One region of the Methylobacterium sp. CCH7-A2 genome, then DNA from elsewhere that is predicted to be linked to it. Evidence: predicted binding sites of a transcription regulator. Region 1 holds the regulator's gene; each other region holds the start of a gene.
What was found. Region 1 encodes LexA, which represses DNA repair genes until DNA is damaged. Its sites were predicted from a motif close to TGTTCNNNNTGTGTTCNG; they were not measured.
Positions count from the first base shown of each region.

Region 2: a site for LexA is predicted at 5,661-5,678, ahead of AX750_RS24435 (PA0069 family radical SAM protein). Genes of this name have one in related genera too.
Region 3: a site for LexA is predicted at 3,605-3,622, ahead of AX750_RS04835 (helicase-related protein). Genes of this name have one in related genera too.

Region 1 covers NZ_LSKN01000289.1:149,330-159,598, forward strand. Annotated here, with positions in the region: gene AX750_RS21935 (ComEC/Rec2 family competence protein) at 169-2,427, shown strand; gene lexA (transcriptional repressor LexA) at 2,438-3,178, opposite strand; gene glp (gephyrin-like molybdotransferase Glp) at 3,288-4,499, opposite strand; gene moaC (cyclic pyranopterin monophosphate synthase MoaC) at 4,499-4,996, opposite strand; gene trpC (indole-3-glycerol phosphate synthase TrpC) at 4,993-5,820, opposite strand; gene trpD (anthranilate phosphoribosyltransferase) at 5,828-6,841, opposite strand; gene AX750_RS21965 (aminodeoxychorismate/anthranilate synthase component II) at 6,896-7,546, opposite strand; gene AX750_RS21970 (ATP-binding protein) at 7,583-9,094, opposite strand; gene AX750_RS21975 (YARHG domain-containing protein) at 9,230-9,514, opposite strand; gene AX750_RS21980 (aspartate/glutamate racemase family protein) at 9,701-10,269, shown strand, end outside.
Region 2 covers NZ_LSKN01000308.1:157,032-167,300, reverse strand. Annotated here, with positions in the region: gene AX750_RS24460 (GFA family protein) at 1-156, shown strand, start outside; gene mutY (A/G-specific adenine glycosylase) at 201-1,265, shown strand; gene AX750_RS24450 (peptidoglycan-binding protein) at 1,241-1,972, opposite strand; gene AX750_RS24445 (site-specific DNA-methyltransferase) at 2,070-3,269, opposite strand; gene AX750_RS24440 (ribonuclease HII) at 3,612-4,223, opposite strand; gene AX750_RS24435 (PA0069 family radical SAM protein) at 4,414-5,535, opposite strand; gene AX750_RS24430 (hypothetical protein) at 5,730-6,218, shown strand; gene AX750_RS24425 (DciA family protein) at 6,265-6,762, shown strand; gene AX750_RS24420 (DsbA family protein) at 6,923-7,489, shown strand; gene smc (chromosome segregation protein SMC) at 7,637-10,269, shown strand, end outside.
Region 3 covers NZ_LSKN01000069.1:13,076-23,344, reverse strand. Annotated here, with positions in the region: gene AX750_RS04855 (aspartate aminotransferase family protein) at 1-1,165, opposite strand, end outside; gene AX750_RS04850 (cupin domain-containing protein) at 1,302-1,853, shown strand; gene AX750_RS04845 (helix-turn-helix domain-containing protein) at 1,949-2,368, shown strand; gene AX750_RS04840 (alpha/beta hydrolase) at 2,512-3,399, shown strand; gene AX750_RS04835 (helicase-related protein) at 3,706-7,035, shown strand; gene AX750_RS04830 (RNA-binding S4 domain-containing protein) at 7,064-7,375, shown strand; gene fdxA (ferredoxin FdxA) at 7,545-7,880, shown strand; gene AX750_RS04820 (CarD family transcriptional regulator) at 8,258-8,860, shown strand; gene AX750_RS04815 (dienelactone hydrolase family protein) at 8,965-9,834, opposite strand; gene AX750_RS04810 (M48 family metalloprotease) at 9,958-10,269, opposite strand, start outside.

The DNA of each region.
Region 1 (10,269 bases):
TTGGGAGAAGGACCCTGAAAGGGGCGGGAAAAGATCGAGCGGCACGCCCTGTCGCAGCGCGTACCGAAGCGGACATGACATCCGGCGCGGCCCCTGTAACATGCCTGAGCCGCCGCCGTTAAGGGCCAGTTCGAAGCCCGGCGCGCCGGCGCAGGACGGGGGCAGGCCATGACGGCGAAGCCGCCAGGGCAGGGGGAGCGGGTGCCGCGGCGCGGGGCGCTGGCGGCCGCCCTCGTATGGCACCGGCCGGACGGTCGCTTCGGCGGTATCAGGTTCGGACTGGCGCTGGGCGAATGGCGCGACGCAGTGCTCGCCGCCTTGTCGCGCGAGGCCGAGCGGCGCCGGCTCTTCCTCTGGCTGCCGGTCGCGATGGGCATCGGCATCCTGCTCTATTTCGCCGCCGATGCCGAACCGGCGCTCTGGGCGCCGCTGACGGGGCTCGCGCTTTCCGCGGCTGGCGCGATCCTGCTGCGGGGGCGCCCGCGGCCGGCCTGGGTGTGCCTCGCTGTCGCCGCCCTGTTTGCCGGCTTCGCTGCGGCGGCCTGGCGCACGGCGACGATCGCCGCCCCGATGCTGGAGCGGCCGCGCGTCGGCCAGGTCTCAGGCTTCGTGGAATCGGTGGAGGCGCGCGATGCCGGCGCTCGGCTCGTCATCCGCGTGACGGGGATCGCCGGGCTCGACCGGCCGTTCTGGCCGAAGCGTGTGCGCGTCAACATCCGCTCCGGGACCGTGGCGCCCGGAGACCATGTCGCGGCCGTGGCGCGGCTGCTGCCGCCGCCGGGGCCGGCCCGGCCGGGCGGCTATGATTTCGGGCGCGACGCCTTCTTCCGCGGCATCGGCGCCGTCGGCAGCATCTCGGGCAAGATCGCGCTCAGCCCGCCGCCGCATCCGCCCGACTGGGATCTGCGCCTGGCGGCGGCGATCGACGGCGCCCGCAACGCCCTGACCCAGCGCATTGCCTCGGTCGCCGGCGGGCAGGCAGGGGCGATGGCGGCGGCGCTGGTCACCGGCAAGCGCGGGCTGATCACCGAAACCACCAATGCCGATCTGCGGGCGGCCGGGATCTACCACATCGTCTCGATCTCGGGCCTGCACATGGTGCTGGCCGCCGGGACGATCTTCTGGCTGGTGCGGGCGCTGCTCGCCCTGTCACAGACGGTGGCGCTGCGCCTGCCGGTCAAGAAGCTCGCCGCGCTCGCGGCGATGGCGGGCTCGGTCGCCTATTGCGTCTTCTCGGGAGCGGAGGTCGCCACCGTACGCTCGCTGATCATGACGCTGGTGATGCTGGGCGCAATCCTCGTCGACCGCCCGGCGCTGAGCATGCGCAACCTCGCGCTGGCGGCGATGATCGTGCTGCTGCGCGAGCCCGAGGCGCTGCTGGGGCCGAGCTTCCAGATGTCCTTCGGTGCCGTGGCGGCGCTGATCGCCTTTGCCGAGCGCTGGGAGGAGCGCGGCCGGTTGCAGCCGCCGCCCGCACTGCCCTGGCCGCTGCGCCCGCTCTGGGTCGCCGCATCCGGCATCGTCGTCACGACCCTGCTGGCGACGGCGGCGACGGCGCCCTTCGGCGCCTATCATTTCCAGACCTTCAACCCTTTCGGCCTGCTCGGCAACGCGCTGGCTCTGCCCTTCGTCTCCCTCTTCGTCATGCCGGCCGCCGTCTTCGGGGTGCTCGCCTATCCCTTCGGGCTGGACGCGCCGGCCTGGTGGCTCATGGGCCTGGCCTCGGAGGTGGTGCTCAAACTGGCGCATTGGGTCGCGACCATCGATCACTCGACCCTGGTGCTCGCCGCCTTCGGCCCGGCCGCGCTCGGCTGCTTTTCGGCCGCGCTGCTCTGGGCGACGCTGTGGACGACGAAGCTGCGTCTGCTGGCGATCCTGCCGCTGGTCGGCGGCGTGGCCGTCGCGGCCAAACCGGAGAAGCCGGCGATCCTGATCGAGCGCGACGGCTCGGGCCTCGCGGTGCGCGGCAAGGACGGCCTGCTCGTGATCGCCGGCAAGCCGAGCCGCTTCGTCCTGCAGCAATGGCTGACGGCGGATGGCGACGGCCGCCAGCCCGACGACCCGTCGCTGCGCAAGGGCGCGGCCTGCGATCCGCGCGGCTGCGTGCTGATGACGAGAGAGGGCCACAGCATCGCCTATGCGCAGGACCGGCTCGCCATCATCGAGGATTGCCGCCGCGCCGATGTGGTGGTGACGCCGATTCCCTGGACGGCGGCCTGCCGCGCGCGGCTGATCGACCGGATGACGTTGCAGCGCGATGGCGCGACAGCCCTGGTTCGGACTCGCTCCGGCTGGCAAAACCACGCGGCGCAGGATGCGGGCGACCGGCCCTGGAGCCGCCGGCGTCCCCAGCCCGCGCCGACAACTGCGGGCCCGGCTGGGCCGCCACCGGCCGAGGAGGCGCCCGATACCGAGCGCCTGCCCTAGCGCCGGCCCGTCAGTAGCGCCGCATCAGATTGACAAGCCGACCCTGGATCTTGACCCGGTCCGGTCCCAGCACCCGCGTCTCGTAAGCCGGATTGGCTGCCTCCAGCGCGATCGAGGAGCCCCGCTTGCGCAGCCGCTTCAGCGTCGCCTCCTCGTCGTCGATCAGGGCGACGATGATGTCGCCGGTATTGGCGGTGTCCTGGCGCCGGATCACCACCGTGTCGCCGTCGAGAATGCCGGCCTCGACCATCGAGTCGCCGCGGACCTCCAGCGCGAAATGCTCACCGGAGCCGAGCATGTCGGCGGGGAGGGCGACGCTGTGGCTGCGGCTCTGGATCGCCGAGATCGGCGTGCCCGCCGCGATGCGGCCCATGACAGGGATCGCGATCGTGTTGCGGGCGTCTTCCGGCATCGCCTCCACCGGGCGCGCCCGGCCGGGCAGCCCGTCCTTGGCCGGCGGCGTCTCCTTGCCGAGCCCGCCCTGGACGATGGAGGGATTGAAGCGGCGCGCGCCGCCCTGGAGGCCACCACCCGCGCCATCCGGCAGCTTGATCACTTCGAGCGCCCGTGCCCGGTTCGGCAGGCGGCGGATGAAGCCGCGTTCCTCGAGGGCCATGATCAGGCGGTGGATGCCGGATTTCGACTTGAGGTCGAGCGCGTCCTTCATTTCGTCGAAGGAGGGAGGGACGCCGCTCTCGCGCAGGCGCTCATGGATGAAGCGAAGCAGTTCGAACTGTTTGCGTGTCAGCATGATCCCCGCCGGCGCTCTGAAATCTGCCGATCATCGCAGATTCGAAACAAATCACGAACACCATACCCGTTCGCGTTGTGTTCCGCAAGCCGATGCGCCAGCCCGCGACCTATCGCAGACGAATGAAGCGGCAGGGATCGCCCTTGCGGGCCGCCGGCGCGAAAACCGGGCGGATCGCCAGCGCCTGCGCCCTCGCGAGCAGGCCGAGCATCGAGGAATCCTGCCTCTCGAACGGCGTCGCCTCCCAGCCGGCCTCGGTCAGGACGAGGCTGGAGCGCAAATAATCCTCGCGCTCGTCATTGGCCGGCATGTCGCGCCCGAGCAAGCCGGGCTCGCTGCGGTCGCGCTCGGGCGAGGGCATGCCGAGCAGGGCCTCGATCACCGGCACCACGAAGAGATGCCCGCAGACGATCGAGGAGACGGGGTTGCCCGGCAGGCCGATCGCGACCATCGGGCCGAGCCGGCCGGTCATCATCGGCTTGCCCGGCCGCATCGCGATCTTCCAGAAGCCGAGATCCATGCCGGCGCGCTTCAGCGCCTCCTGGACGAGATCATGGGCACCGACGGAGGCGCCGCCCAGCGTCACCAGCACATCCGCGCCGGCGTCCCGCGCCTGCCCGATCCTGGCGGCGAGATCGGCATGGTCGTCGCGGGCGATGCCGAGATCGAGCACGCTCCCGCCCGCCTGCTCGACCAGCGCGGCCAGCGCAAACGAGTTGGAGGCGACGATCTGGTCGGGCCCGACCGGCTCGCCCGGCAGCACGAGCTCGTCGCCGGTGGCGAGGATCGCCACCAGCGGCTTGCGGCGCACCGCAAGCGCGGGGTGGCCAGCGGCGGCGGCGAGCCCGAGCGCGGCGCTGTCGAGCCGGGTGCCGGCCGCGAGCAGCTGGTCGCCCTCGCTGAAGTCGAGCCCGGCCTTGCGAATGAATTTGCCCTTGGGCGCGCCCTCGCGAACGGTGATCGCGGCCGAGCCGACACCGTCGGCGTTCTCCTGGATCAGGATGGTGTCGGCGCCCTCGGGGATCGGCGCACCCGTGAAGATCCGGACCGCCTCGCCGGCGGCCACGCTGCCGTCGAAGGAGCGCCCGGCCGCGGATTCGCCGAGAACGCGCAGTTCGGCGCCCGGCACGAGGTCGTCGCCCCGCACCGCATAGCCGTCCATGGCCGAATTGGCGAAGGGCGGCTGTGTCCTGAGCGCCGCGAGATCGGCCCCGAGCACGCGCCAGGCGCACTGCGCCAGCGGCAGGGTCTCGATGGGCGTGCGGCCGGGCACGCTGTCGAGCAGCGCGCGCAGCGCGACCGGGACCGGCGTCAGCGCCATCAGACCGGTCCCCCTGGGGAGGCGTCGGCCTGGAACACACCTGACTTGCCGCCGGATTTGTGGGTCAGCCGGATGCCCTCGATCCGCATGCCGCGGTCGGCCGCCTTGACCATGTCGTAGACGGTCAGGCAGGCGATGCTGACGGCGGTGAGTGCCTCCATCTCGACGCCGGTCTGGCCCTTCACCTTGACCTCGGCCCGCACGCGGATGCCGGGCAGGGCCTCGTCGATCTCGAGATCGACCGCGATCTTGGTGATCAGCAGCGGGTGGCAGAGCGGGATCAGCTCATGGCTGCGCTTGGCGGCCATGATGCCGGCGAGCCTCGCCGTGCCGAGCACATCGCCCTTCTTGGCGTCGCCCGCGCGCACGATCGCCAGCGTCTGCGGCTGCATCACCACGCAGCCCTCGGCGATGGCCGTGCGCGAGGTCTCGGCCTTGTCGCCGACATCGACCATATGCGCCTGGCCCTGCGCGTCGAGATGGCTGAGTGCGCTCACGCGGCGCTCTCCTGCGTCTTGGCTTGTGATGTCTGGCCCGTGAGCAGTTCGCGCGTCGCGGCCGTCACATCGGCCTGTCGCATCAGGCTTTCGCCGACGAGGAAGGTCCTGACCCCGGCCCCGTTCAGCCGGCCGACATCGCCATGGCTGAAGATGCCGCTCTCGCTGATGACGATCCGGTCGGCCGGCACGCGCGGCGCCAGCCGCTCGGTCACCGCGAGATCGACGGTGAAATCGCGCAGATCGCGGTTGTTGATGCCGAGCAGGCGGCTCTTCAGCGCCAGCGCGCGGTCGAGTTCGGCGTCGTCATGGACTTCGACCAGCACATCCATGCCGAGATCGAAGGCGGTGGTCTCCAGCGCGCGCGCCGTGGCGTCGTCGACGCCCGCCATGATGATCAGGATGCAGTCCGCCCCCCAGGCCCGCGCCTCGTAGACCTGATAGGGATCGTAGAGGAAATCCTTGCGCAGCACCGGCAGCACGGAGGCCGCGCGCGCCTGCAGCAGGAATTCCGGCCGGCCCTGGAAGGAGGGGCCATCGGTCAGGACGGAGAGGCAGGCGGCCCCGCCGGCGGCGTAGGCGCGCGCCAGCACGGGCGGGTCGAAATCGGCGCGGATCAGCCCCTTGGAGGGCGAGGCCTTCTTGATCTCGGCGATCAGCGCCGGCTGGCCGGCGGTGTGCTTTGCGGCCAGCGCATCGGCGAAGCCGCGCGTCGGCCCGGCGTCACGCGCCAGCACCTCGATCCGGTCCTGCGGGATCGCCAGTTTGGCGGCCGCGATCTCCTGGCGCTTATAGGCCTCGATCTTCGCGAGAATGTCGCTCATCAGGGCCTCACGCGTTCGAGCTGGCGACGAGGGCGGCCAAGGTCGCCTTGGCCTTGCCGCTGTCGAGCGCCGCATTCGCCTGCGCGAAGCCGTCGCGCAGATCGCCCGCCCGGCCGGCGACCAGCAGTGCCGCGGCGGCGTTGAAGGCGGCGATGTCGCGGAAGGCGGTCTTCTGCCCGTCGAGCACCGCACGCAGCGCCTCGGCATTCTGCGCCGGCTCGCCACCGCGCAGATCCTCCGGCCTGGCGCGGGCCAGCCCGACATCCTCGGGCGAGATCTGGAAGCTTTCGATCCGGCCATTGTCCAGCGAGACCACGCGGGTCGGACCCGTCGTGGTGATCTCGTCGAGCCCGTCGGACCCATGAACGGCCCAGACCCGCGTCGAGCCGAGGCTCGCCAACACCTTCACCATCGGCTCCAGCCAGGTTTCCGAGAAGGCGCCGATCAACTGCTTCTTGACGCCGGCCGGGTTCGAGAGCGGGCCGAGCAGGTTGAAGATCGTGCGCGTGCCGAGTTCGACCCGCACCGGCGCGACATGGCGCATCGAGGCGTGATGCGTCGGCGCGAACATGAAGCCGACACCGGCCTGGGCGATGCAGCGCGCCGTCGCCGCCGGATCGAGCCCGACCTTGACGCCGAGCGCCATCAGCACGTCGGCGGTGCCGGTCTTCGAGGAGGCGGCGCGATTGCCATGCTTTGCGACCGGCACGCCGCAGGCGGCGGTGATGATCGAGGCCAGCGTCGAGACGTTGTAGGAGCCCGAGGAATCCCCGCCCGTGCCGACGATGTCGATGGCGTCGGCGGGCGCCTCGACCGTCAGCATCTTGCCGCGCATCGCGCCGACCGCGCCGGTGATCTCCTCGGTGGTTTCGCCGCGCACCCGCAGCGCCATCAGGAAGGCGGCCGCCTGCGCATTGGTGACGCCGCCGGAGAGGATGGTGTCGAAGGCGTCGCGCGCCTCGTCCCGCGACAGCGAGGCGCCGGTCGCGACCTTGGCGATGAAGGGCTTGAAATCGTCCATGATGACTCTGCGGAAAACGGGCGATCGGGAAAGGCGGCTTGTGCGGGCCGGCGTTCAGTCGGCTTCGACGAGCGCGGCGGGGGCATGGTCGCGCTGCCATCGCTCCGCGAGGTCGAGGAAATTGCGCAGTATCGTGGCGCCGTGCTCGGAGGCGATGCTCTCGGGGTGGAACTGCACGCCATGGACCGGCAGGCTGCGATGCGACAGCGCCATGATCAGCCCGTCCTCCGTCTCCGCCTCGATCGTCAGATCGGCCGGGCAGGTCTCGCGGGCGACGACCAGCGAATGGTAGCGCGTCGCCTGCAGCGGGCCGTTGATGCCGCGGAACAGACCCCGCGCCCTATGTTGGACGGCCGAGACCTTGCCGTGCATCGGCAATGGTGCGCGCACCACGTCGCCGCCGAAGACCTGGCCGATCGTCTGCAGCCCGAGGCAGACGCCGAAGATCGGCTTGCGTTGCGCCCCCTCGCGGACGAGATCGAGGCAGATGCCGGCCTCGTTGGGCGTACAGGGGCCGGGCGACAGCACGATCGCGTCATGGTCGCCCGCGAGCGCCGCATCGACGGTGAGCGCATCGTTGCGACGCACCTCGACCTCGGCCCCGAGCCCGCCGATCAGGTGGACCAGATTCCAGGTGAAGCTGTCGTAATTGTCGATCAGCAGGATGCGCATCGGCTCGAGCCACGGATTTCGGGCTCCGGTCATGCACGGTCGGGGGCGGGCTGGTCAAGGTTGCGCGCCTCAGACGCGCGCGCCCCGCGGCATCCCGGCGGTGCGGACCGAGCCCTGGCCCGGCGCCGTCTCGATGCCGATCGTCGGCAGAGCGAGCGTCCGCTGCCCGCGGAAATCGACATGGCAGACGATCAGCCCGCGCTCCTCGATATAGGCGATCAGCCGGCGCGCGCGGCTCGGCGAATGGCTGCCGTAGACCTGCGCCAGCTCGGCGTCGCTGGGGCAGGGCGCTCCCTCCATCGCGGCCCGTGCGATGAACAGGAAGAGCCCGTGCAGATCGTCGGGCAGGGAGAGCGAGGCCTCGACCGCCGCCTGCCAGGTCTCCGAGCCGGTGATCTCGTCGCTCGCGCCGGCCTTGGCGACGGCGAGCCGGCGGCGAAACTCGTCGAGGCTGAGCTGTGTCCGGCCGAGCCGGCGCATCCGGCAGCGCACGGTGAAATCCTGGTAGAGCACCGCGACCTGGCGCGAGCGGGCCTCTGGATCGGCCATCAGCTCGCGCAGGATCTCGGCCATGATCGCCTCGCGCTCGGCCGGTTCGATCTCGATCTCCGGCTCGGGCTCGGGGGAAGGCGCCGGGCGGTAGCTCTCGATCTGGCGCAGCGTGTCGTGGACCGCCGGGCGCGGACGGGGAGCCGGGCGCGGCAGGCGGCTCACCGGCGCGGGCTCGTCGGCCCCGGCAGTAAAGATCAGCTTGCCGGCCTCCTCGGGCGCCTGCTCGGGCAGCGGCATCAGCCCCGGCGCGCCGCCGCGGTCGACCGAGGTGACGGAGCCGATCCGCAGCGGCAGCGGCCGCTTCGAAAGGGCGGGACCGAGCGCGACGAACTGCCCGCGCTCGAGGTCGCGGAACATCTCGGCCTGGCGCCGGTCCATGCCGAGCAGATCGGCGGCTCGCGCCATGTCGATGTCGAGGAAGGTGCGGCCCATCAGGAAGTTCGACGCTTCCGCCGCGACGTTCTTGGCGAGTTTGGCGAGGCGCTGCGTCGCGATGACGCCGGCGAGCCCGCGCTTGCGACCGCGGCACATCAGATTGGTCATGGCACCGAGCGAGAGCCGTCGCGCCTCGTCGGAGGCCTCGCCCGCCATCACCGGCGCGAAGAGCTGCGCCTCGTCGACGACGATCAGCATCGGGAACCAGAGCGAGCGGTCGACGTCGAAGAGCCCGCCGAGGAAGGCGGCCGTGGCGCGCAGCTGCTCGTCGGCCTCGAGGTTCTCCAGATTGAGCACGACCGAGACGCGGTGCTGGCGCACCCGCAGCGCCACGCGCTGAAGCTCGGCCTCGCCGCACTCGGCATCGACGACGACATGGCCGAACTGCTCCGCCAGTGAGACGAAGTCGCCCTCCGGGTCGATCACCGCCTGCTGCACCAGCGGCGCGCTCTGTTCGAGCAGGCGCCGCAGCAGATGCGATTTGCCCGAGCCGGAATTGCCCTGGACGAGAAGCCGCGTCGCCAGCAGCTCGGCGAGGTCCAGCAGGGCGGGTTGGCCGCCCTGGGTCAGCCCCATGTCGATCGCCGTGGTCACGCCGTCAAACCGCTCCTCTTGGCGCAGGCCGCCCGCCCGGTCGGATCGGGAGGCTCGCGACCGGCGCTTCTAGCATGGGGAATCGCCGCCGCGCCCCGCCCGGGCCCGGCGTCCACAGCAAAGCGGGGCGGCGTTTCAGCGCGGGCAGCGTCGCGCGCGTTCCTCGCGCTGGATGTCGGCGATGGTGCGGCGCTGCGCGGCCGAGAGCGGCACCTCGTCGGCGTTGTCGTACTGGCAGCCGGCATTGCCGAAGGCCTCGATGCCGCGGCGCGTGCGGAAGCAGTAGCCCTGCGCCTTGTAGATCTCGTTGCGCGCGTACCAGAGATCGTCGCAGCTCTCGGCCCGCACCGGCGCGGGCAACGCTACGATCGCAAGCAGGAGGCCTGATCCGGCGAGGAGGGTGGCAAGGGGGCGCCGCATCGCGAGTCTCCTGGGTCGGCGGGGGGCTGCAATCTGCGCGAGGCCACGGCCCGCGGCAAGCGCCGGCCTGCGGCCAGCCTCGCGTCGGCGGCACGGGACCCATCTCCCGTGATGGCTGGACGCCGCCGCAAGAGCGGCCGATCATCGCGGCCGGCTCCGCTCACCCCCGCTCATGGATTCTCACGCATGACCCGCCGCGCCCGCATCCTCGTGATCAACCCCAACTCCAACGAGGCCGTGACGGAGGGGCTGCGCCAGGCCGTGCTGCCGCTGAGCTATGCCGAGGGTCCCGAGATCATCTGCGAGACGTTGGCCGAAGGTCCCTTCGGTATCGAGACGCAGGAGCATGTCGACGGGGTCGCGATCCCGCTGCGCCGCAAGGTCGAGGCCGCCAATGGCGTCGATGCCTTCGTGATCGCCTGTTATTCCGATCCGGGCCTGCATGTCGCCCGCGAGGGCACGGCGAGCCCGGTCTTCGGCATCGCGGAGAGCGGCGTGCTCACCGCGCTCGCCCGGGCCGACCGGTTCGGTGTGATCGCGATCAAGTCGCGCTCGATCCCGCGCCACATCCGCTATCTTCGCCAGATGGGGCTGATGGACCGCCTCGCGGGCGAGCGCCCGTTGGAGATGTCGGTCGCCGACACCGCCTCGGGCGACCGCACGCTGGAGCGCATGATCGCGATCGGCCGCGAGCTGAAGGAGATCGACGGCGCCGGCGCCATCGTCATGGGCTGCGCCGGCATGGCGCGTCACCG
Region 2 (10,269 bases), on a different contig from region 1:
GGCTCCGACGAGATTGAGATCAAGCTCGGCACGCTGGATGGCGGGCCGAGCACGCTGACGCCCGTCTACGAACTCTGGACGATCCGCCGCGAGCACTGGCTGGAACCGCTCGACAGGGCCGAGCAGCATGAGCGGGACCGGCCGACGCGATCGTGAGGCGGCCGACCGTTGCCGCGCCCGCGCCAGCCTCTATAGAGCGGGTGATGCGCCCCGCCGCCGCCGATCTCCTCGCCTGGTACGACCGCCACCGCCGCGCCCTGCCCTGGCGAGCGGGCCCGGGCAAGCGGCCCGATCCCTACCGGGTCTGGGCGTCGGAGATCATGCTGCAGCAGACCACCGTCACGGCAGTGAAGCCCTATTTCGAACGCTTCATGGCGCGGTTTCCCACCGTGCAGGCTCTGGCGGAGGCGCCGTCGGAAGCGGTGATGCAGGCCTGGGCCGGGCTCGGCTATTATTCGCGCGCCCGCAACCTGCATGCCTGCGCCATCGCCGTCGTCGCCGAGCATGGCGGGCGTTTTCCCGACAGCGAGGAGGGTCTGCGCGCCCTGCCCGGCATCGGCGCCTATACGGCCGGCGCCGTGGCGGCGATCGCCTTCGACCGGCCGGCCGCGGCGGTGGACGGCAATGTCGAGCGGGTGATGACGCGCCTCTTCGCGATCGAGGATCTCCTGCCCGGCGCCCGGCCGCTGGTGCGCGAGCGCGTGCTGGCGATGATGCCGCAGGATCGGCCCGGCGATTTCGCGCAAGCCCTGATGGATCTCGGCGCCACGATCTGCACGCCACGCAATCCCGCCTGCGGCCTTTGCCCCTGGCGCGAGCCCTGCCGCGCACGGGCCGAGGGTACGCAGGAGAGCTTCCCGCGCAAGGCGGCGAAGAAGGCGGGCGTGACCCGCAAAGGCGCGGCCTTCGTGCTGCTGCGCGCGGACGGCGCATTGCTGCTGCGCACCCGCCCGCCCAAGGGCCTGCTCGGCGGCATGGCCGAGGTGCCGACCAGCGAGTGGCGCGCCGATTACGAGCTGGACGGCGCCTGGCAGGACGCGCCGGTGGTGACGCGCTGGGAGCAGCTTTCGCCGCCGGTGCGCCATGTCTTCACGCATTTCCCGCTGGAGCTGACGGTGTTCAAGGCGAGCGCGCCGGCCGGGACGCAGGCTCCGGCAGGCATGCGCTTCACGCCGCTGGCGGCGCTGGGCGAGGAGCCGCTGTCGGGTGTGATGGTGAAGGTGCTGGAGGCGGCGGGGCTCTACGCCAGTTCGAAGACACGGTAGGTCATCGTCGGCAACTCAACGGCCCATTTCGCATAGCCCTTCGAGTAGATCTTGCCACGATTGGGCGGCCAGGGATCGTGGATGCGGAGTGTCGTGCCGCTGCCATCGGCCTCGCCGTCGCCGCGCATGCCGACGACGACGATCATGTGACCCGGACTGCCGCGACCGGCGGTGTATTCCCCGACGCTCCAGAGCATGTCGAACATCAGCGGCCCACGCGACAGAGCCTGCCGCAACGCTTCGACCGACCAGGATTGTGGCGCGTTGCAGCGCAGGCCGTGAATCCGGCCATAGCGCGCGCCGGTCACGACGGCCTGGTCGGTCTCCGACGAGTTCGCCAGGCTGCCATCGGGCAGGATCATGTCCGGCGGCGTCCGCGCGATGACGATCGGCACGGTCGACTTCTTCATCATCGCGGTCGACGTCGCCCAGCAGGTCGTGTTCGTCGGCTGTGCGATGAAAGGGACCCTGTGCAGGATGGGCGGGAAGGCCTCGGTCTCGAAGAGGCATGACTGGGTCGCCGGCCCGGCCTCACCGTCCTCGACGAGCCAGTTCGTCTTCTGGAAGGCCTTGACCGCCGTCTTCGTCAGCGGCCCGAAACGCCCGTCGGGCACCAGAGGCGGCTTGGGTTTCTGCCGAAGGTTGAGGGCCTCCTGCAGCCTCCTCACCTCAGGTCCCGCCGCGCCGAGCTTCAGGATCGCCGCCATCGCCGCCTCCGCGCCATGCCGGCTCCGCAGCGGAGCCCATGACCCGAAGGTTAGCGTCGATGAGCAGGGCTCTCCGTCATCCGAACGGAGGACAGCCTCACGCCGCCGCCATCTGGGCGCGGATCTCGCCGCGCAGGGTGTCGAGCAGCGTCAGGGCGCCGTCGCGCTCGACATGCCAGAAGGTCCAGCCATTGCAGCTCGGCAGGCCCTGCGCCAGCGCGCCGATCTTGTGGATCGAGCCCACCGCCGGGTCGAGCAGCAGCGTGCCGTCGGCACGGATGATGGCCTTGTGGCGGCGCTTCTCGTCGGTGACGGTCTCGCCGGCCTTGACCAGTCCGGCCTCGACCAGAGCGAGGAAGGGCACGCGCGGCTCGCTGCGCTTGGAGGGCGCGGTGGCGAAGGCTTCCGGCGGCAGCGGCGTGATCGCGGCGATGCGCTTGCGTGCGGCCTCGGCATAGGCGCTCTCGCGCTCGATGCCGATGAAGCGGCGGCCGAGCGCCTTGGCGACGGCGCCAGTGGTGCCCGTGCCGAAGAAGGGGTCGAGAATCACATCGCCCGGATTGCTGGCCGAGAGCATGACGCGGGCGAGCAGGGCCTCGGGCTTCTGCGTCGGATGGACCTTGGCGCCGCCTTCGTCCTTCAGCCGTTCCTCGCCGGTGCAGAGCGGCAGATACCAGTCCGAGCGCATCTGCAGGTCGTCATTGCCGCCCTTCAGCGCCTCGTAGTGGAAGGTGTATTTGGAGGCCTCGCCGCGCGCCGCCCAGATCAGCGTCTCATGCGCGTTGGTGAAGCGCCGCCCGCGGAAATTCGGCATCGGGTTGGCCTTGCGCCAGACGATGTCGTTCAGCACCCAGAAGCCGAGATCCTGCAGGATCGTGCCGACGCGGAAGATGTTGTGATAGCTGCCGATGACCCAAAGTGCGCCATCCGGCTTCAGCACGCGGCGGCACTCGGCCAGCCAGGCGCGGGTGAAGGCGTCGTATTCGGCGAAAGAGGAGAACTTGTCCCAGTCGTCGTCGACGGCATCGACGAGGCTGTCGTCGGGCCGGCGCAGATCGCCCCCGAGCTGGAGATTATAGGGCGGGTCGGCGAAGACGAGATCGACGCTGGCGGGCGGCAGCGCCTCGAGGGCCGCCACGCAATCGCCGAGCAGAATCTGGTCGAGCGGCAGCTCCGTGGGCAGGCCGGCCGGCTTGAGCCGGGGTGCCTTGATCGGAGACTGCAGCGCGGGCCGCCCGGTACGCGAAACCTGAATCCGGACGGCGGCGCTGGTGGTCCCGGTACGCAAAATACCCATGACGCCCCAAGACCGTTACGCAACTTGAACAGTCGCGATATTGGCCAGTCAGGGTAAAAGCCGGGTTTAGGCTTCGAAAAAAATGCGTCTCATTCTGGGGCTGCAGTTTTTGCCCAGGTTCCTGGCGGATATGGGGAATTGCTAAGGGGAGGTTAAGGCGCGGCACCATGCGGCCAGCATGAATCCCATGCCGTCATGGTCGCCCTTGTGGCGACCATCCACGCCTTGCAAGGCGGGTCGTGGACAAGGCCGATGTCGGTAGTTGCTACCTAGTCAGGGGCAAGGCGTGGATGGTCGGGACAAGCCCGACCATGACGGTGGAAACCTCCGGCGACGCTCTCGTCACCGCCGCCAGACGCCCTTCACCGGCGCGAAGGAGTAGCGGTGCTCGGGGCATGGGCCGTGAGCCTGCAGGGCGGCGCGGTGCCGCGGCGTGCCGTAACCGGCGTGGAGCGAGAAGCCATAGGCCGGATAGCGCGCGCAAAGCCGCGCCATCATCCCGTCGCGGGTGACCTTGGCGACGATCGAGGCGGCTGCGATCGAGGCGATCTGCGCGTCGCCGCCGATGACGGATTCAGCAGGACAGGCCAGCGTCGGCGGATCGTTGCCGTCGACCAGCACGAAGGCCGGGGCGAGCGCCAGCGCCGCCACCGCACGCCGCATCGCCAGCAGGGTCGCCTGGCGGATGTTGATGGTGTCGATCTCGGCGGCGGTGGCGCTGGCAATGCCGATGGCGAGCGCCGACTGTGCGATCAGCGCAAACAGCTCGTCGCGCCGCGCCGGGGTCAGGTTCTTCGAATCGTCGAGCCCCTCCGGCACCGCCTGCGGATCGAGAATCACCGCCGCGGCCACCACCGGCCCGGCCAGCGGCCCGCGCCCGACCTCGTCGACGCCGGCGAGCGGCCAGAGGCCCTCGGCGATGGCTTTTGTCTCGCGGTGGAAATGGGCGGTCATGGGCGGGGCTTATGCCGATTCGCGGCAAAGCCCATAGCGGCGATCCCTTCTCAGCCCTCCTGAGGAGCGGGCACAAATCCGCGTCACGAAGGATGTTCCAGCTGGTTCCGGAGCCTCCTGGAGCATCCTGCGAGACGCAGCCTGGCGGCTGCTCCTCAGGATGAGGGCTCGGGCAAGAGCCGATGTCCCCTCAGAACAGGCTCAGCTGCGCCTTCTCCTTCTCCGGCTTGACAAAGAGGTCGTTGCGCAGGCGCGTGCGGGTGCCGTTGAAGCCCAGCCGCTCAGCCGCCATCTCGAAGCGCCGGCCGATCATCCAGGCATAGGGGCCGGAGCCGACCTGGCGCTGGCCCCAGGCGGCGTCGTAATCCTTGCCGCCGCGCGTCGAGCGGATCAGCGAGACGACATGGCGCAGCTTGTCGGGGTGATGGGTCAGGAGCCAGTCCTGCACGAGATCCTTCACCTCCAGCGGCAGGCGCAGCAGCACATAGCCGGCCTCCCGCGCGCCGGCCGCCTTGGCGGCATCGAGGATGCGCTCGATCTCGTGCTCGTTGATCGCCGGGATGATCGGCGCGACCAGCACCGTCACCGGAATGCCCGCATCCGACAGACGCTTCACCGTTTCCAGCCTTTTCGCCGGCGAGGCGGCGCGCGGCTCCATGCCGCGCGCGACCTTGGGGTCCAGCGTTGTGATCGAGATCGCGACCTTGGCCAGCCCCTTCGCCGCCATCGGCGCGAGGATGTCGATGTCGCGCTGGACCAGCGCCGACTTGGTGACGATGCCGACCGGGTGGTTGAACCTCGCCAGCACCTCGAGGATCTGGCGCATGATGCGCAGCTTCTTCTCGATCGGCTGGTAGGCGTCGGTGTTGGTGCCGATCGCGATGGTGCGCGGCTGGTAGGACGGGGCCGAGAGTTCCTTCTCCAGCAGCAGCGCGGCGTCGGGCTTGGCGGTCAGCTTGCTCTCGAAGTCGAGCCCCGGCGACAGGCCGAGATAAGCGTGGCTCGGCCGCGCGAAGCAGTAGACGCAGCCATGCTCGCAGCCGCGATAGGGGTTGATCGAGCGGTCGAACGAGATGTCCGGGGAATCGTTCTTCGTGATGATGGTGCGCGGCTTCTCGACCGCAACCTCGGTCCTGAACGCCGGGAGTTCGCCGAGCGAGCCCCAACCGTCATCCTCGCTGATGCGCTGCTCGGCCTCGTATCGGCTGCCGGGATTGATCGTCGCGCCGCGACCGCGCCGGCGCTCGGGATCGATGCGGTGGCCGGCATAGGCCAGCGGATCGACCGGCGCGACGCGCGCCGAGACCGACATCGGCGTGGCACCGGCCTGTTTCAGCGGCTGGGCCGAAATCGGCCGCGAAGAGGGCCTGCTCTGGAGCATGGCGCTGAACGTCCTTCGAAAATCCCCGGGAATCGGCGATTTCTGCGTCGTTTAATGTGAACATAAAGGGAACGAATTGCAAGCGACAGGATTGCGACATGCTGCGCTGCGACATAAGGAGGCGCATGCTCACCGCGGTCATACGCAGCGCTGGCTCGACCGAGGCCCTCGCGGCCACTTTTTCCGTCCTGATCCCGGCGGTGGCCGACGGATTCCTCGGCCATGCCGTCGTTCTCGATGCCGTGGGCGACGCCACGGTGGAGCGCCTCGCGGATGCGACCGGAGCGAGCTATCTGCGCGCCGGCGGGTCGGAAAGCTGGCCGGCGGGCGCGGCCCAGGCACGGGGCGACTGGCTCCTGCTGCTGGAAGAAGGCGACCTGCCGCAGGCGCACTGGCCGCAAGCCGTGGAGCGCCATCTGCTGATGGCGCCGGACAGGCCGGCGCTGATCCCGCTCAAGGGCTTCGCCCAGTCGCTGCGCGAGCGCGCCGGCCTCTCCTTCGGACCGCACCGGTTGCGCGCTGGGCTCGTCCTGCCTAAGGGCCATGCGCTCGCCGGGCGCCTCGGCGGGGCGCCGCAGCGCTTGGCCGTCGGGCGGGAGCGGGCCGCGGGATGATGCGCGGCCGGCTTGCGCCGGCGAGCGCAGCGCCGCACAGTCGCGCATGGCCGTCAAACCCCTCGCAGATCTGATCGACGACCTGCTCGCGCCCGCGCTCGCCGCGCAGGGATTCGCCGGGCGGGCGATCGTCGCGCTCTGGCCGGAGATCGTCGGCGAGCGGCTGGCCGCCCGCACGCGCCCGCTCAAGATCGACTGGCCGCGGCGGCGCCCGGCACCCGGCGAGATGTCCGACCCCGCGACGATGGTGGTGCGGGTCGAGAGCGCCTTCGCGCTCGAGATGCAGCAGCTCGGGCCGATCGTGATCGAGCGGGTCAACACCCATCTCGGCTGGCGGGCCGTCGGCAAGCTCGTGCTGAAGCAGGGGCCGGTGGACGCGCCGGTGGTGGCCACGACCGCGCCGGCAGCCGATCCCGCCCTCCTGGCGCGGATGGAGCGCGAGGTCGCCGGCGTCGAAAGCGAGGCGCTGCGGGCCAGCCTGGCGCGGCTCGGCGCCCATGTCGCGCAACGGGCAGCGCGACAGCGCTCCGACACAGCTTCGTGAGGGATGCGCGGCGGCGCGGTGACGATCTTGCCACAATCCTCCGCGCCTCTATAGGACCGGCAACCGGGCCTTGGCCCATGACATTCGCATTCCAGGAACCACGACGATGACGAACAGGCGACAGCTTATGACCGCGACGGCCGGTCTCGCGGCGGCCGCGATGCTCGGCGCTCCCGCAGCGCGGGCCCAGGCCGACCTCCTGACGCCCGGCCCGCTCGGCGATGTCTGGCTCGGCTCGCCGGACGCCAAGGTCACCATCATCGAATACGCCTCGCTGACCTGCGGCCATTGCGCCACCTTCCACAAGGACACCTGGCCGGCCCTAAAGGCGAAGTACATCGACACCGGCAAGGTGCGCTTCACGCTCCGCGAATTCCCGCTGGACCCGCTGGCGACAGCCGGCTTCATGCTCGCGCGCTGCAACGGCAACGACAAATATGTCGCGATGACCGACCTGCTCTTCGCGCAGCAGAAGGTCTGGGCCTTCACCGACAAGCCGGTCGATGCGCTGTCGACCATGGTCAAGCAGGCCGGTTTCACACAGGATTCCTTCGAAGCCTGCTTGAAAAGGCAGGATATCTATGACGCCGTCACGGTCGTGAAGGATCGTGGGGCCAAGGCCGGGGTGGATTCGACGCCGACCTTCTTCATCAACGGGCAGAAGCGTTCAGGTGCGCTCTCGATCGCCGAATTCGACAAGATCCTCACCCCGCTCCTGGGGGGCTGAGGGCGGCTGGCTTGTTTCCTTCTCCCCTCGGGGGAGAAGGTGGCAGCGCGAAGCGCTGACGGATCAGGGAAAGATGGCTCGCCCGGACACGGCGCCCTCATCCCCCTGCCGAGACCTTCTCCCCCAACGGGAGAAGGGAACGCTCACATGCAGCTGACGCGCCTCAGGCTCACCGGCTTCAAGACCTTCGTCGAACCGACGGAGTTTCTGATCGAGCCCGGACTGACCGGGATCGTCGGCCCCAATGGCTGCGGCAAATCCAATCTCGTCGAAGCCCTGCGCTGGGTGATGGGCGAAAGCTCGTTCAAGAACATGCGCGGCTCGGGGATGGACGACGTCATCTTCGCGGGCTCGAACGAGCGCCCCGGCCGCAACATGGCGGAGGTCGCGCTGACGCTGGACAACAGCGACCGCAAGGCTCCTTCCGCCTTCAACGAGACCGACGTTCTGGAGGTCACGCGCCGGATCGAGCGCGAGGAGGGCTCGACCTATCGCGTCAACGGCAAGGAGGTGCGCGCGCGCGACGTGCAGCTGCTCTTTGCCGATGCCGCGACGGGCGCGCGCTCGCCGGCCCTCGTCCGGCAGGGCCAGATTTCCGAAATCATCTCCGCCAAGCCGCAGTCGCGCCGGCGCATCCTGGAAGACGCCGCCGGCATCGCCGGTCTGCATGGCCGCCGCCACGAGGCCGAGCTGCGGCTGCGCGGCGCCGAAGAGAACCTGACGCGGCTGGAGGATGTGCTCGGCGAGATCGACGGGCAGATCGAGGCGTTGCAGCGGCAGGCCCGCCAGGCCTCGCGCTATCGCAGCCTCGCCGCCGATATCCGCCGGGCCGAGGCGACGCTGGCGCTGCTCGCGCATCATCTCGCGCGGGCGCAGGAGGCCGAAGCCGGGCGCGCGCTGGAGGAAGCGGTGCGCATCGTGACGGAGCGCACCGGAATTCAGGCCGAGGCGGCGCGGAAACAGGCGATCGCCGCCCATGAGCTGCCGGCCCTGCGCGAGGGCGAGGCCGCCGCGGCGGCCGGGCTGGTGCGGCTGAAGCGCGGTCTCGACGAACTGGAGGCGGAAAACCGCCGGGCCCGGCAGCGGGCGGAGGAGCTGGAGCGGCGGCTGGCGGAACTGCAGGGCGATCTCGGCCGGCAGGAGAACGTGGCGCGCGATGCCGCCGAGAGCCTCGCGCGCCTGTCGCAGGAAGACGCGGCCCTCGCCGGCGATGGCGATGGGGCAGCCCAGAGCGCGGAAGCTGCCTCGGCCGTGCTGGCGGAGGCGGAAGCCGCACTCGCCCAGGCGGAGGCCGCGCATGCGGCGGCCCAGGGCGCGCTCTCGGAGCTTTCGGCGCGGCGCGGCGCGCTGGAGCGGGCCCTGCGCGAGACGAAGGAGCGCGAGGCGCGCGCGGTGCATGAGCGCGACAGGCTGCTGCGCGACCAAGCGGCGCTCGACGCCGGCAGCGCCGCCCTGCCGCTGGAGCCCTTGCAGGCTGCCGTCGCCGCCGCGGACCTTGCGCTTCGCGGGGCGGATGCGGCAGCCTCGGAAGCCCGGACGGCGCTGGCCACAGCACGCGAGCGCGAAACCCAGTCGCGGGCGCCGCTCGCCGAGGCCGACCGCCTGGCGCAGCGGCTCGACACGGAAATCCGCACGCTGCGCAAGCTGCTGGCTCCGGCGAGCGCGGAGCGCTGGCCCGCCATCCTCGATTCGCTGACCGTGGCGAAAGGCTACGAGATCGCGCTCGGTGCGGCGCTGGGCGACGATCTCGATGCCGCGACCGACCCCGCCGCGCCAAACCACTGGCACGATACCGGCGCAGGCGAGAGCGACCCGGCCCTGCCGGGCGGGGCCGAGCCGCTGGCGGCGCATGTCGCGGGGCCGGCGGCGCTGCGCCGGCGGCTGGCGCAGATCGGCGTCGTGGCGCGGGGTGATGGGCCGCGCCTGCGCGCCGCCTTGAAGCCGGGGCAGCGGCTGGTCTCGCGCGAGGGCGACCTCTGGCGCTGGGACGGGCTGACCGGAGCGGCCGAGGCGCCCTCCCCCGCCGCCCGCCGCCTCGCCGAGAAGAACCGCCTCGGCGATCTCGAACAGGCGGCGCAAGCCGCGCAGGAGGTTGCCGCGCGAGCCCGCCGGGCGCTGGACGAAGCCATCGGCGAGGCGCGGACCGCAGCCCAGGCCGAGGCGGCGACGCTCGAAGCCGCGAAGCTGGCGCGCCGCGCGCTCGACCAGGCGCGCGAGACGCTGGCCGCCGCCGAGCGCAAGGCCGGCGAGGTCGCGGCCCGCCGCTCGGCGCTGAGCGAGGCGATCGACCGGCTCGGCCGCGGCATCGCGGAAATGGCTGCCGAGGCGGCGCGGCAGCAGGAGGCCGTCGCCGCCCTCCCCGCGACGGCGGCGCTCGAGGCGTCGCTGCTCGAAGCGCGCGTCCTGCTGGGCGAGCGGCGGATCGCCGCCTCCGATGCGCGGGCCCGCGTCCAGACGCTGCGGCGCGAGGCGGAACTGCGCGCCCAGCGCCGCCAGGCGATCGCCGCCGACATGCAGGCCTGGCGCGAGCGCGCCGCGCGCAGCGGCCAGACGGCCGAGGAGACGCGGCGTCGCATCGAAACGGTCTCGACCGAGCGGGCGGCGCTGCTGGAGGCGCCCGACACCTTCCTCACCGAGCGGCGGCGCCTGCTGGCGGAGATCGAGAGCGCCGAGGCACAGCGCCGCGCCGCGGCCGACGCCCTGGCGCTCGGCGAAGCCGCGCTGGCGGAGGCCGACCGGCAGGCGCGAGCGGCGCTGGAGGGACTGTCGGCGGCGCGCGA
Region 3 (10,269 bases), on a different contig from region 1:
GTTCGATGCCCGCGACGAGGCCGATGGTTCGGATGTCGATGACATGCGGCACGCCGCGCAGCGCATGCAGCGCCTCCTCCCAGAGCGGCGCAAGAGCCTGCACCCGCGTCAGCAGCCCCTCGCCGGCATAGATGTCGAGCGTGGCGAGGCCCGCCGCGCAGGCCACCGGATGCCCGGAATAGGTGTAGCCGTGGAACAGCTCGATCGTGGCTTCGGGCCCGTTCATCAGCGCGTCATGGACCTTGCGCGCGGCGAAGACGGCGCCCATCGGGATCGTGCCGTTGGTGATGCCCTTCGCGGTCGTCATCAGGTCCGGCATCACGCCGAAATATTCACTGGCGAAGGGGGTGCCGAGTCGGCCGAAGCCGGTGATGACCTCGTCGAAGATCAGCAGGATGCCGTGGCGCGTCGCGATCTCGCGCAGCCGCTCGAGATAGCCCTTGGGCGGCACCAGAACGCCGGTCGAACCCGCCATCGGCTCGACGATCACCGCCGCGATCGTCTCCGCCCCGTGCAGCGCGACCAGCCGCTCGAGATCGTCGGCGAGTTCGGCGCCATGGTCGGGCTGGCCCTTGCTGAAGGCGTTGCGCTCCAGATCATGCGTATGACGCAGATGGTCGGCGCCCGGCAGCAGCGGGAAGACGCGGCGGTTGTTGACCAGCCCGCCCACCGTGATGCCGCCGAAGCCGACGCCGTGATAGCCGCGCTCGCGACCGATCAGCCGCGTCCGCGTGCCCTGGCCGATGGCGCGCTGATAGGCGATCGCGATCTTCAGCGCGGTGTCGACCGATTCCGAGCCCGAGCCGGTGAAGAAGATCCGGTCGAGCTTGCCGGCGCCCTCGCCCGGCGCGATCGCCGCCAGCCGCTCGGCGAAATCGAAGGCGATCGGATGGCCCATCTGGAAGGACGGCGCATAGTCGAGCGTCGCGAGCTGGCGCTCGACGGCTTGCGTGATCGGCTGGCGGCCATGGCCGGCATTGACGCACCAGAGGCCGGCCGTGCCGTCGATGACCTTGCGCCCGTCCTCGGTGGCGTAGTGCATCCCCTGCGCCGAGGCGAGCAGGCGCGGCGCCGCCTTGAACTGCCGGTTGGCGGTGAAGGGCATCCAGTAGCTGTCGAGCGAACGGGCGTTCTGCAGGGCCTGCGGTGGCGTGGCGATGGTCATGGGTGATCTCCTCTTCCGGCAGGGAGCACCGTTTGACCAATCCGAACAAGTCTGTTTCGGATTTCCAGCAAGCGCTTGTTTTTGCTGAAAACAAAGTGAGAATGGTGCGGATATCGACCAGGGAGACCACGCCCCCGTGAGCGACACCGACATCGGCGCGCGGCTGCGCTATCTGCGCACCCGCCACGGGCTATCGCAGCGGGCGCTGGCGAAGCGTGCCGGCGTGACCCATTCCACCGTCTCGCTGATCGAATCCAACGGTGTGAACCCCTCCGTCGGCGCGCTGAAGCGCATCCTCGACGGCATCCCGATCGGCCTCTCCGAATTCTTCGCGCTGGAGCCGGACCGCCCGCGACAGGCCTTCTACCGCGCCGACGAACTGGTCGAGATCGGCAAAGGCGGCATCTCCTACCGCCAGATCGGCGAGAACCTCTTCGGCCGCGCCCTGCAGATCCTGAAGGAGCGCTACGAGCCCGGCACCGACACCGGCCGCGTGCCGCTCTCGCATGATGGCGAGGAGGGCGGCATCGTGCTCTCCGGCCGGCTAGAGGTCTCAGTCGACGACGAGCGGCGCATCCTCGGCCCCGGCGACGCCTATTACTTCGAGAGCCGCCGGCCGCACCGCTTCCGCTGTGTCGGCCCGGTCGCCTGCGAGGTCGTCAGCGCCTGCACGCCGCCCTCGTTCTGATCGAGGTTCTTGACCACCACCCGTCACGCGCCCACCTTGAGCTTCAGTGACTAGAGCTTTGGAGTGAGCCGATGCCGACCGCAACTGTCGAGCGCGTGATGCCGATCGGGGCGCTGGCCGAGCGCACCGGGGTCAAGGTCGAGACCATCCGCTATTACGAGCAGGTCGGCCTGCTGCCGCCGCCCGAACGCTCGGGGGGCAACCAGCGGCGCTATGGCCGGCGCCATGTCGAGCGCCTCGCCTTCATCAAGCATGCCCGCGACCTCGGCTTCGCGGTCGAGGCGATCCGCGCTTTGCTCAGGCTCTCCGACAATCCAGCCATGGCCTGCGACGAGGCCCATGCCATCGCGGTGGCCCATCGCGACGAGGTCCGCCGCAAGATCGCGCGGCTGCGCTCGCTTGAGGCCGAGCTGGAGCGCATCGCCGCGACCTGCTCCGGCGGCGTCGCTGCCTGCGACTGTGCCGTCATCGAGGCACTGGCCGACCATGGCCGCTGCAGCCACGCCGCGCATTGACGCTGCGGCTCTCGCCCTCACCGGGCAAGAGCTCCCAACGTCGCCTGTGGAGAAGCGCAATCCCGGGCTGCAACAACCCGCGCGGGCATTGCGGCCAAAGCCCGTCGAACGCTAGCCTCGCCTCAATTCTGTCGGGAGCCACTATGTCCAGCGACTTCGCCACGCCGCCCGGCCTGAGGCATCGCCAGATCGCGGTCCGTGACACGACGCTGCATGTTGCCGAGGTCGGTTCCGGGCCGCCGGTGCTGCTGCTGCATGGCTGGCCGGAGTTCTGGGCGACCTGGCTGCCCCTGATGAACCGGCTCCATGGCGGCTTCCGGCTGATCGCGCCGGATCTGCGCGGATTCGGCGACAGCGCCAAGGCGGCCGCCCCCCGCAGCGATGTCGGCGCCAACAGTCATGCCGACGACATGGCGTCGCTCGTCGTCGCGCTCGGCCTCGACTCGGTGGGCGTGGTCGGTCACGACGTCGGCGCCTATGCGGCCCAGGCGATGGCCCGGCGCCATCCTCAGCTCGTCGAGCGGCTGCTCTTCTTCAACTGCCCGACCCAGAGCATCGCCGGGCGCTGGGTCCATGACGGCCATGTCAACGAGGTCTGGTACCAGTCCTTTCAGCAACTGCCGCTGGCGGAGGCGCTGATCGGGCTCAGCCGGCAGTCCTGCGCGCTCTACTTCTCCCATTTCCTGACGCATTGGTGCCATCGCAAGGATGCCTTCGATCCGGCGCTGGAACTCTGGATCGATAATTTCATGAAGCCTGGCAATCTGCGCGGCGGCTTCGACTGGTATCGCAGCCAGAATGCCGCGCGGCTGGCGGCGATCGACGGACATCCGACGCCCTCGGTGCGCATCCACCAGCCGACGCGGGTGCATTGGGGCCGCCATGACCCCGTGCTGAAGTCGGAATGGGCCGCCTATGTGCCCGAACATTTCGACGACGCAGAGATCACCTTCTGCGAGAGCGCCGGTCATTTCGTCCATGTCGAGGCGCCCGACGAGGCGGCAGAGATCTTTGCCGATCTCTTCGGCTGAGCGCCGCCTGCTCTTCAGACCCTCGTTTCCCGACGAACCATGCCTAGATAGGCTCTGCGGCGGATGACGGGCGTCCGGTGCGCGACCATCGGAGGACAGGCGATGCCGAGACAGCGATCCCGACCCGGAAGGCGCAACGCGGCCCGACTTGCAGGCTGCGAGAACAAACCCCGATTCCCACCGCGTCAGCGATTCGGGCCCGCTTCGTTCGGGACTCGTTCCGCCTCCTAGTTCCTGCTGGCACCATGCCGCAGCGGCCCGCTTGAGGGACGCCCGGCCCGGCACTCACCACGATCGGCGTCGGCCTTGCTCCCTCCACGCTCCCTGCCGCCTTCGGCCCGCTCCAACGGCGTCACCGCCGTCCTCGGGCCGACCAATACCGGCAAGACCCATCTCGCCATCGAGCGGATGGTCGCCCATCCGACGGGCATGATCGGCCTGCCGCTGCGCCTGCTGGCCCGCGAAGTCTATCAGCGCGTCGTCGAGAAGGCCGGTGTCGAGGCGGTGGCGCTCGTCACAGGCGAGGAGAAGATCAAGCCTGCGCGCCCGCGCTTCTGGGTCTGCACCGTCGAGGCGATGCCGCGCGATCTCGCGGTCGATTTCGTCGCCATCGACGAGATTCAGCTCGCCGCCGATCTCGACCGCGGCCATGTCTTCACCGACCGGCTCTTGAACCGCCGCGGCCGCGCCGAGACCATGCTGATCGGCGCCGGGACGATGAAGCCGGTGATCGAGCAGCTCATCCCCGGCGTCAACGTGGTGACGCGTCCGCGGCTCTCGCAGCTGATGTTCGCCGGCGACCGCAAGATCACAAGGCTGCCGCCGCGCTCGGCCATCGTCGCCTTCTCGGTCGAGGAGGTCTATGCCATCGCCGAGCTGATCCGCCGGCAGAAGGGCGGCGCGGCGGTGGTGCTCGGCGCGCTCAGCCCGCGCACCCGCAACGCGCAGGTCGAGATCTACCAGTCGGGCGACGTCGACTATCTCGTCGCCACCGACGCGATCGGCATGGGGCTCAACCTCGATGTCGACCACATCGCCTTCGCCGCCGACAAGAAATATGACGGCCACCACTTTCGGAAGCTGCACCCCGCCGAGTTCGGCCAGATCGCCGGCCGGGCCGGGCGCCATCTGCGGGACGGCACCTTCGGCACCTCGGGTCGCTGCCCGGCTTTCGAGGCCGATCTCGTCGAGGCGATCGAGAATCATCGCTTCGAGCCGATGCGGCAGCTGCAATGGCGCAACACGGATCTCGACTTCCGCTCGGTCGCCCAGCTTCTCGACAGCCTGAACCTTCAGCCGGGCGAGGCCGGGCTGACGCGCGCTCTGATCGCCGAGGACATGAACACGCTGGAGATCCTCGCGCGCGATCCCGACATCAAGGCGCTGGCGCAAGGCAGGCCGGCGGTCGAGAGGCTCTGGGAAGTCTGCGGGCTGCCCGATTATCGCAAGATCGCACCGCAGCAGCATGCCGACCTCGCGACCACCCTCTATCTGCGCCTGATGCGCCATGGCCGACTCGATATCGACTGGTATCGCACCCAGCTGGCGGCTCTCGACCGCACCGATGGCGAGATCGACACGCTCTCCGCACGCATCGCCCAGGTCCGCACCTGGACCTTCGTCGCGAACCGCCCCGACTGGTTGCCCGATCCTGAGCATTGGCAGGGGGTGGCGCGTCTTGTAGAGGACAAGCTCTCGGACGCTCTGCACGAGCGTCTGGCCAGCCGATTTGTCGACCGGCGCACCAGCGTGCTGCTGCGCCGTTTGCGGGAGAATGCGATGTTGGAGGCTGAGGTCACCACGACGGGCGACGTGCTCGTCGAGGGCCAGCACGTCGGAATGCTGCAGGGCTTCCGCTTTACGGCGGACCCGAAGGCCGGCGGGCCGGAGGCGAAGGCCTTGAACCTGGCCGCCCTGAAGGCGCTGGCGAGCGAGATCGAGGCACGCGCCGCGCGCGTCGTCCTCGCCGCGGACGACGCCTTTGTGCTCTCGCATGACGGGCTGCTGCGCTGGGTCGGCGAGCCGGTCGCCCGTCTCGTCGCCGGCGAGAAGGCGATCGAGCCGCGGCTGCGCCTGCTCGTCGAGGAACATCTCACGGGTCCGGCCCGCGAGCAGGTCGAGGCGCGGCTGCAGCTCTGGCTGAAGAACCACATCACCCGCCTGCTCGGCGCGCTGCCGCTGCTGGAGGAGGCCTCGACCCTCACCGGCATCGCCCGCGGCATCGCCTATCAGGCGGCCGAGGCGCTCGGCGTGCTCGAGCGCGCCAAGGTCGGCGAGGAGATGAAGGCGCTCGACCAGGAGGGGCGCGCCGCGCTGCGCCAGCTCGGCATCCGCTTCGGCGCCTTCCACCTCTATCTCCCGGCCCTGCTCAAGCCTGCGCCCCGCGCGCTGGCCGCCCAGCTCTGGGCGCTCAAGCATGGCGGCCCCGAATTGTCGGGGCTGGACGACATCGCCCATCTCGCCGCCTCGGGCCGGACCTCCTTCCCGGTCGACAAGGCGGTGCCGAAGGGGCTCTACCGCGCCGCCGGCTACCGCGTCTGCGGTGAGCGGGCCGTGCGCGTCGACATTCTGGAGCGCCTGGCGGACCTGATCCGTCCTGCCATCGCCTACCGCCCCGGCGTCACGCAGGGCACCCCGCCTGCGGGCTCGGCCGATCAGGACGGCTTCGTCGTCACCGGCGCGATGACCTCCCTCGTCGGCTGCGCGGGCGAGGATTTCGCCTCGATCCTGCGCTCGCTCGGCTATGTCTCGGTCAAGCGGCCGGGTCCCGCCATCACCGTGCCGCTCGCCGCGGCCCCCGTGAAGCCCGCGGCTGCCGAGACCGTGGCCGAAGCGCCCGTCGAAGCCGGTGAGGCTGTCGCCTCCGGCGAGACGGTCGAGGCGCAGGCCCCTGCGACAGCCACCGACCTGGACCAGGCGGCGGCGGACGTCGTCGCCTCGGACGCGCCGGCTGCCGAGACGCCCGACGCCCCGATCCTGACGGCGCAGGAGCTGGAGCCGGCCCCAGAGCCCGTGCCGGCCGATCTGCTCTCGGCCCTGCCCGCGACGGCGGCGGAACCGGTCGCCGAGCCTGCCGCAGAGGCGCCCGCCGCCGCCCCGGCGGCTCCGGCCGAACCCGAGATGATCGAGGTCTGGCGCCCGCACCGCCACCAGGGCGGCCGGCGCCCCGAGCCCGCGCGCGGTGCCCGCGAGGGCGCCCCCGGCGAGCGCCAGCCCGGCGGACGCCGCGGCGACCGGCCCAACCGCGGCCCGCGCCCCGGCGGTCCGCGCCGCGAGGGCGAGGCACCCGTCCCCGCCCAGGCCGCCTCCGGCGATGCCGCAGCCGCGACGCCCCGTCCGGAGCGTGAGCCGCGTCGCGACGACCGGCGGCAGGATCGGCGCGACGACCGGCGCGGACAGCGGCCTGACGGCCCGCGCCCGGAGGGTGGCGGCCGGCCGGAGCAAGGCCGTGGCCCTCGGCCCGATTTCAAGCGCGACGGACGCCCCGGTGGCGGCGGCCAGCGCCGCGACGACCGCGGCGGCGAGCGCTTCCAGCAGCCGCCGCGCCCGCGGCCGGCCGATCGCGAGCCCGATCCGGATTCGCCCTTCGCCAAGCTGGCGGCTCTCAAGGCCCAGATGGAAGGCCGCAAGGGCTGACGCAATGCCGGGCCGCCCCTGAGACGCGATGCGCGAGGACCGCCAAAGGCTCGACAAATGGCTCTGGTTCGCGCGCTTCGCCCGGACGCGCCCCGCCGCGGTGCGTCTCGTCGAGGAGGGCCATGTCCGCCTCGACGGTCGCCGGATCCTCAACCCGGCCCAGGGGCTGAAGCTCGGCGACGTCCTCACCCTGGCCTTGCCGCACGCTACCGCCGTGGTGCGGGTTATCGGCCTTGGCGAGCGGCGCGAGGCGTATGAAAGGGCAAAACTGCTTTATGAACGCCTCGACGAGGGCGGGCGCGGCGATCCGCCTCTTGCCGAGGACGAGGGCGGCAGCTAAAACGAAATTCATTTGTACACAAACGATCCCCGCGGAAGCTCGGCGGGGTGCGCCGTGGCGGGACGGGACAAAAGAGAGGGTCCTGCTCTCGGGACGACCCAAACGGTCTTGAACCGGACGGGTTTGAGCGCTTTATGGGCGGCGCTGGGAGACGGGAAGGACCTGCGACATGACCTATGTGGTCACCGAGAATTGCATCAAGTGCAAGTACATGGACTGCGTCGAGGTTTGCCCGGTCGACTGCTTCTATGAAGGCGAGAACATGCTCGTCATCCATCCCGACGAGTGCATCGATTGCGGCGTCTGCGAGCCGGAATGCCCGGCCGAGGCGATCAAGCCGGACACCGAGCCCGGCCTCGAGAGCTGGCTGCAACTGAACGCGAAATACGCGGCGAGCTGGCCCAACATCACCCAGAAGAAAGACGCCCCGCCCGACGCCAAGGCCTTCGACGGCGTCGCCGGCAAGCTCGAGCAGTTCTCGCCGAATCCCGGCGAGGGCGACTGACGCGGACCGCGCTCCGGACCTCGACCGCGGCGTTAACCACAGAGCCGCTGTTCGGGCGGGGCTTGCGCCGAGCTTGCGTTTACCTTTGATTCGGCGTGTTTTTTATGCTACATCATAGCACCAGTCGCATTCGTTCCGCATGCCCCTGCGAGGTTTTTCACAAACGGGGCGCCCCCAGCCAGAGATGATGAGAGCCGCCGGCGTCGTTGCCGGAGCTTCCCCTGTCTTTGTCTCGGCGGCATATCAGAAACGACCGGCTGAGGGAGCGTGGGGCGAGGGCGAAAGCCTGCGTCCCAGGCAGAGTGTTTCCGGTCGGTCGGCCGGAGATTGAGCATCGCGAGCCCGCGTCCAGCGGTCCGGTCAGGAGTCTTAACGGCATGTCCACGGTGAAGAAAGCTGTCGTGCGCCAGGGTTTCAAGACGGGCGAGTTCGTCGTCTATCCGTCTCATGGCGTCGGCCAGATCACGGCGATCGAGGAGCAGGAAGTCGCGGGCTTCAAGCTGGAATTGTTCGTCGTCAGCTTCGCCAAGGACAAGATGACGCTGCGCGTCCCCACCGCCAAGGCCGCCAGCGTCGGCCTGCGCAAGCTCGCCGATGCCGAGAGCGTCACCAAGGCGCTCACCACGCTGACCGGCCGCGCCCGCGTCAAGCGCACCATGTGGTCGCGCCGCGCCCAGGAATATGAGGCGAAGATCAACTCGGGCGATCTCGTCGCCATCGCCGAGGTCGTGCGCGACCTCTATCGCTCCGAGGCGCAGCCGGAGCAGTCCTACTCGGAGCGCCAGCTCTACGAGGCCGCCGTCGACCGCATGACCCGCGAGATCGCGGTGGTCGATGACGTCACCGAGACCGAGGCGCTGAAGAAGATCGAGGCGCAGCTCGCCAAGTCGCCCCGCCGCCCGGCCAAGGGCGAGGTGGTGGAAGCCGCCGAGGGCGATGTCGAGGGTGACAACGACGACCTGCAGGAAGAGGCCGCCTGATCGGGCCCTCTCCTTCGCGAGACCAGACGAACCCGGCGGGCGACCGCCGGGTTTTTTCATGTCAGGAACCCTTCGCTACAACGTTCCGGAGCGGTCCGGAGCCGTTACGCCGCCCCCGTCTCCGCCGCCAGGAAGGCGACCGCCTTGTCCCAGGCCTGTTTCGCCGCCGCGGCATTGTAGCGCTCGGCGCTGGTATCGTTGTGAAAGGCGTGGTCGACGTCGGGATAGACGATCACCTCATGGCGGATGCCGGCGGCCTTGAGCGCCGCCTCATAGTCCGGCAGTTGCTGGACGAGGCGCGTGTCGCGCGCCGCATGCTGGATCAAAAGCCGCGCCTTGATCTGCGGCACCTTCGCGAGGTCGGGCGAGCGGCCATAGAACACGACGCCCGCCGCCAGCTCCGGCACCGAGACGGCGAGGTCGTTCACCACCCCGCCGCCCCAGCAGAAGCCGACCGCCCCGGTCTTGCCCGTCGCATCCGGCCGGGCGGCGAGGAGCTTCAGCGCCGCCCGGCCCTGGCGCAGCACGTCGTCGGCAGCGAGCTTGGGAAACAGCGCACGCGCTTCGTCGGGATCCTTCGGCGTCCCGCCCAGCGGCGTCAGGAAATCGAGGCCGAGCGCCGTGAAACCCGCCAGCGCCATCCGCCGCGTCACATCCTCTATATGCGGGTTGAGGCCGCGATTCTCGTGGATGACCAGCACGCCACCGCGGCGGCCGGCCGCCTTGGGCGCGACGAGATAGCCCCTGAGGGCGACACCATCGACGCTCGTCTCCAGCCGCTCGCTCGTCAGGCGGCCATCGTCGGGCGCGATCTGCTGGGCCTGGGCGTAATTCGGCTCGAGCACAGCGAGCGCCGCCTCGGCCGCCGTAGCGGACCCGGCCAGCACCATCAGCCGGTTGAAGAAGACCCGACGGTCGAGCGGCTTGTGGGTGTATTCGTCATAGAGTTCGACGATGCGACGATCGAGCGCCATGGCCATCTCCCGCTGCGACGAGGGCCACCCGCCCCGCCGCCGATCGCGCCAGCTTAGCCGCTCGCGCCCGCAGGTCACGGCCCGACACCGCGCATCGCGCCTTCGTGAAAGAGCGTCGCCCCGCTACTCAGCGACGATCTTGTAGCGCTGGCCCGGGACGAGGGCGCCGCCCCGCTCGATACCGTTCAGCACCATGAAGAGCTCCTGCGCCCGCTCCTGCTCCGGCATGCGCGCTGCCATGGTCGCCGGTGTATCGCCGGCGGCAGCCGTCACGATCCGCACCGTCACCGGCCGCACCGCCTGCGCCTCCTCCGGACTCAGCACCCGGAAGCCCGACAACAGCGCCCGCATCGGCCGCTCCGGATCGGCGCCGCCTTTTGCCGCGAGGATAAATCGATAGACGCGATTGCCCGCCTGCACGGCGGCGAGGCGGAA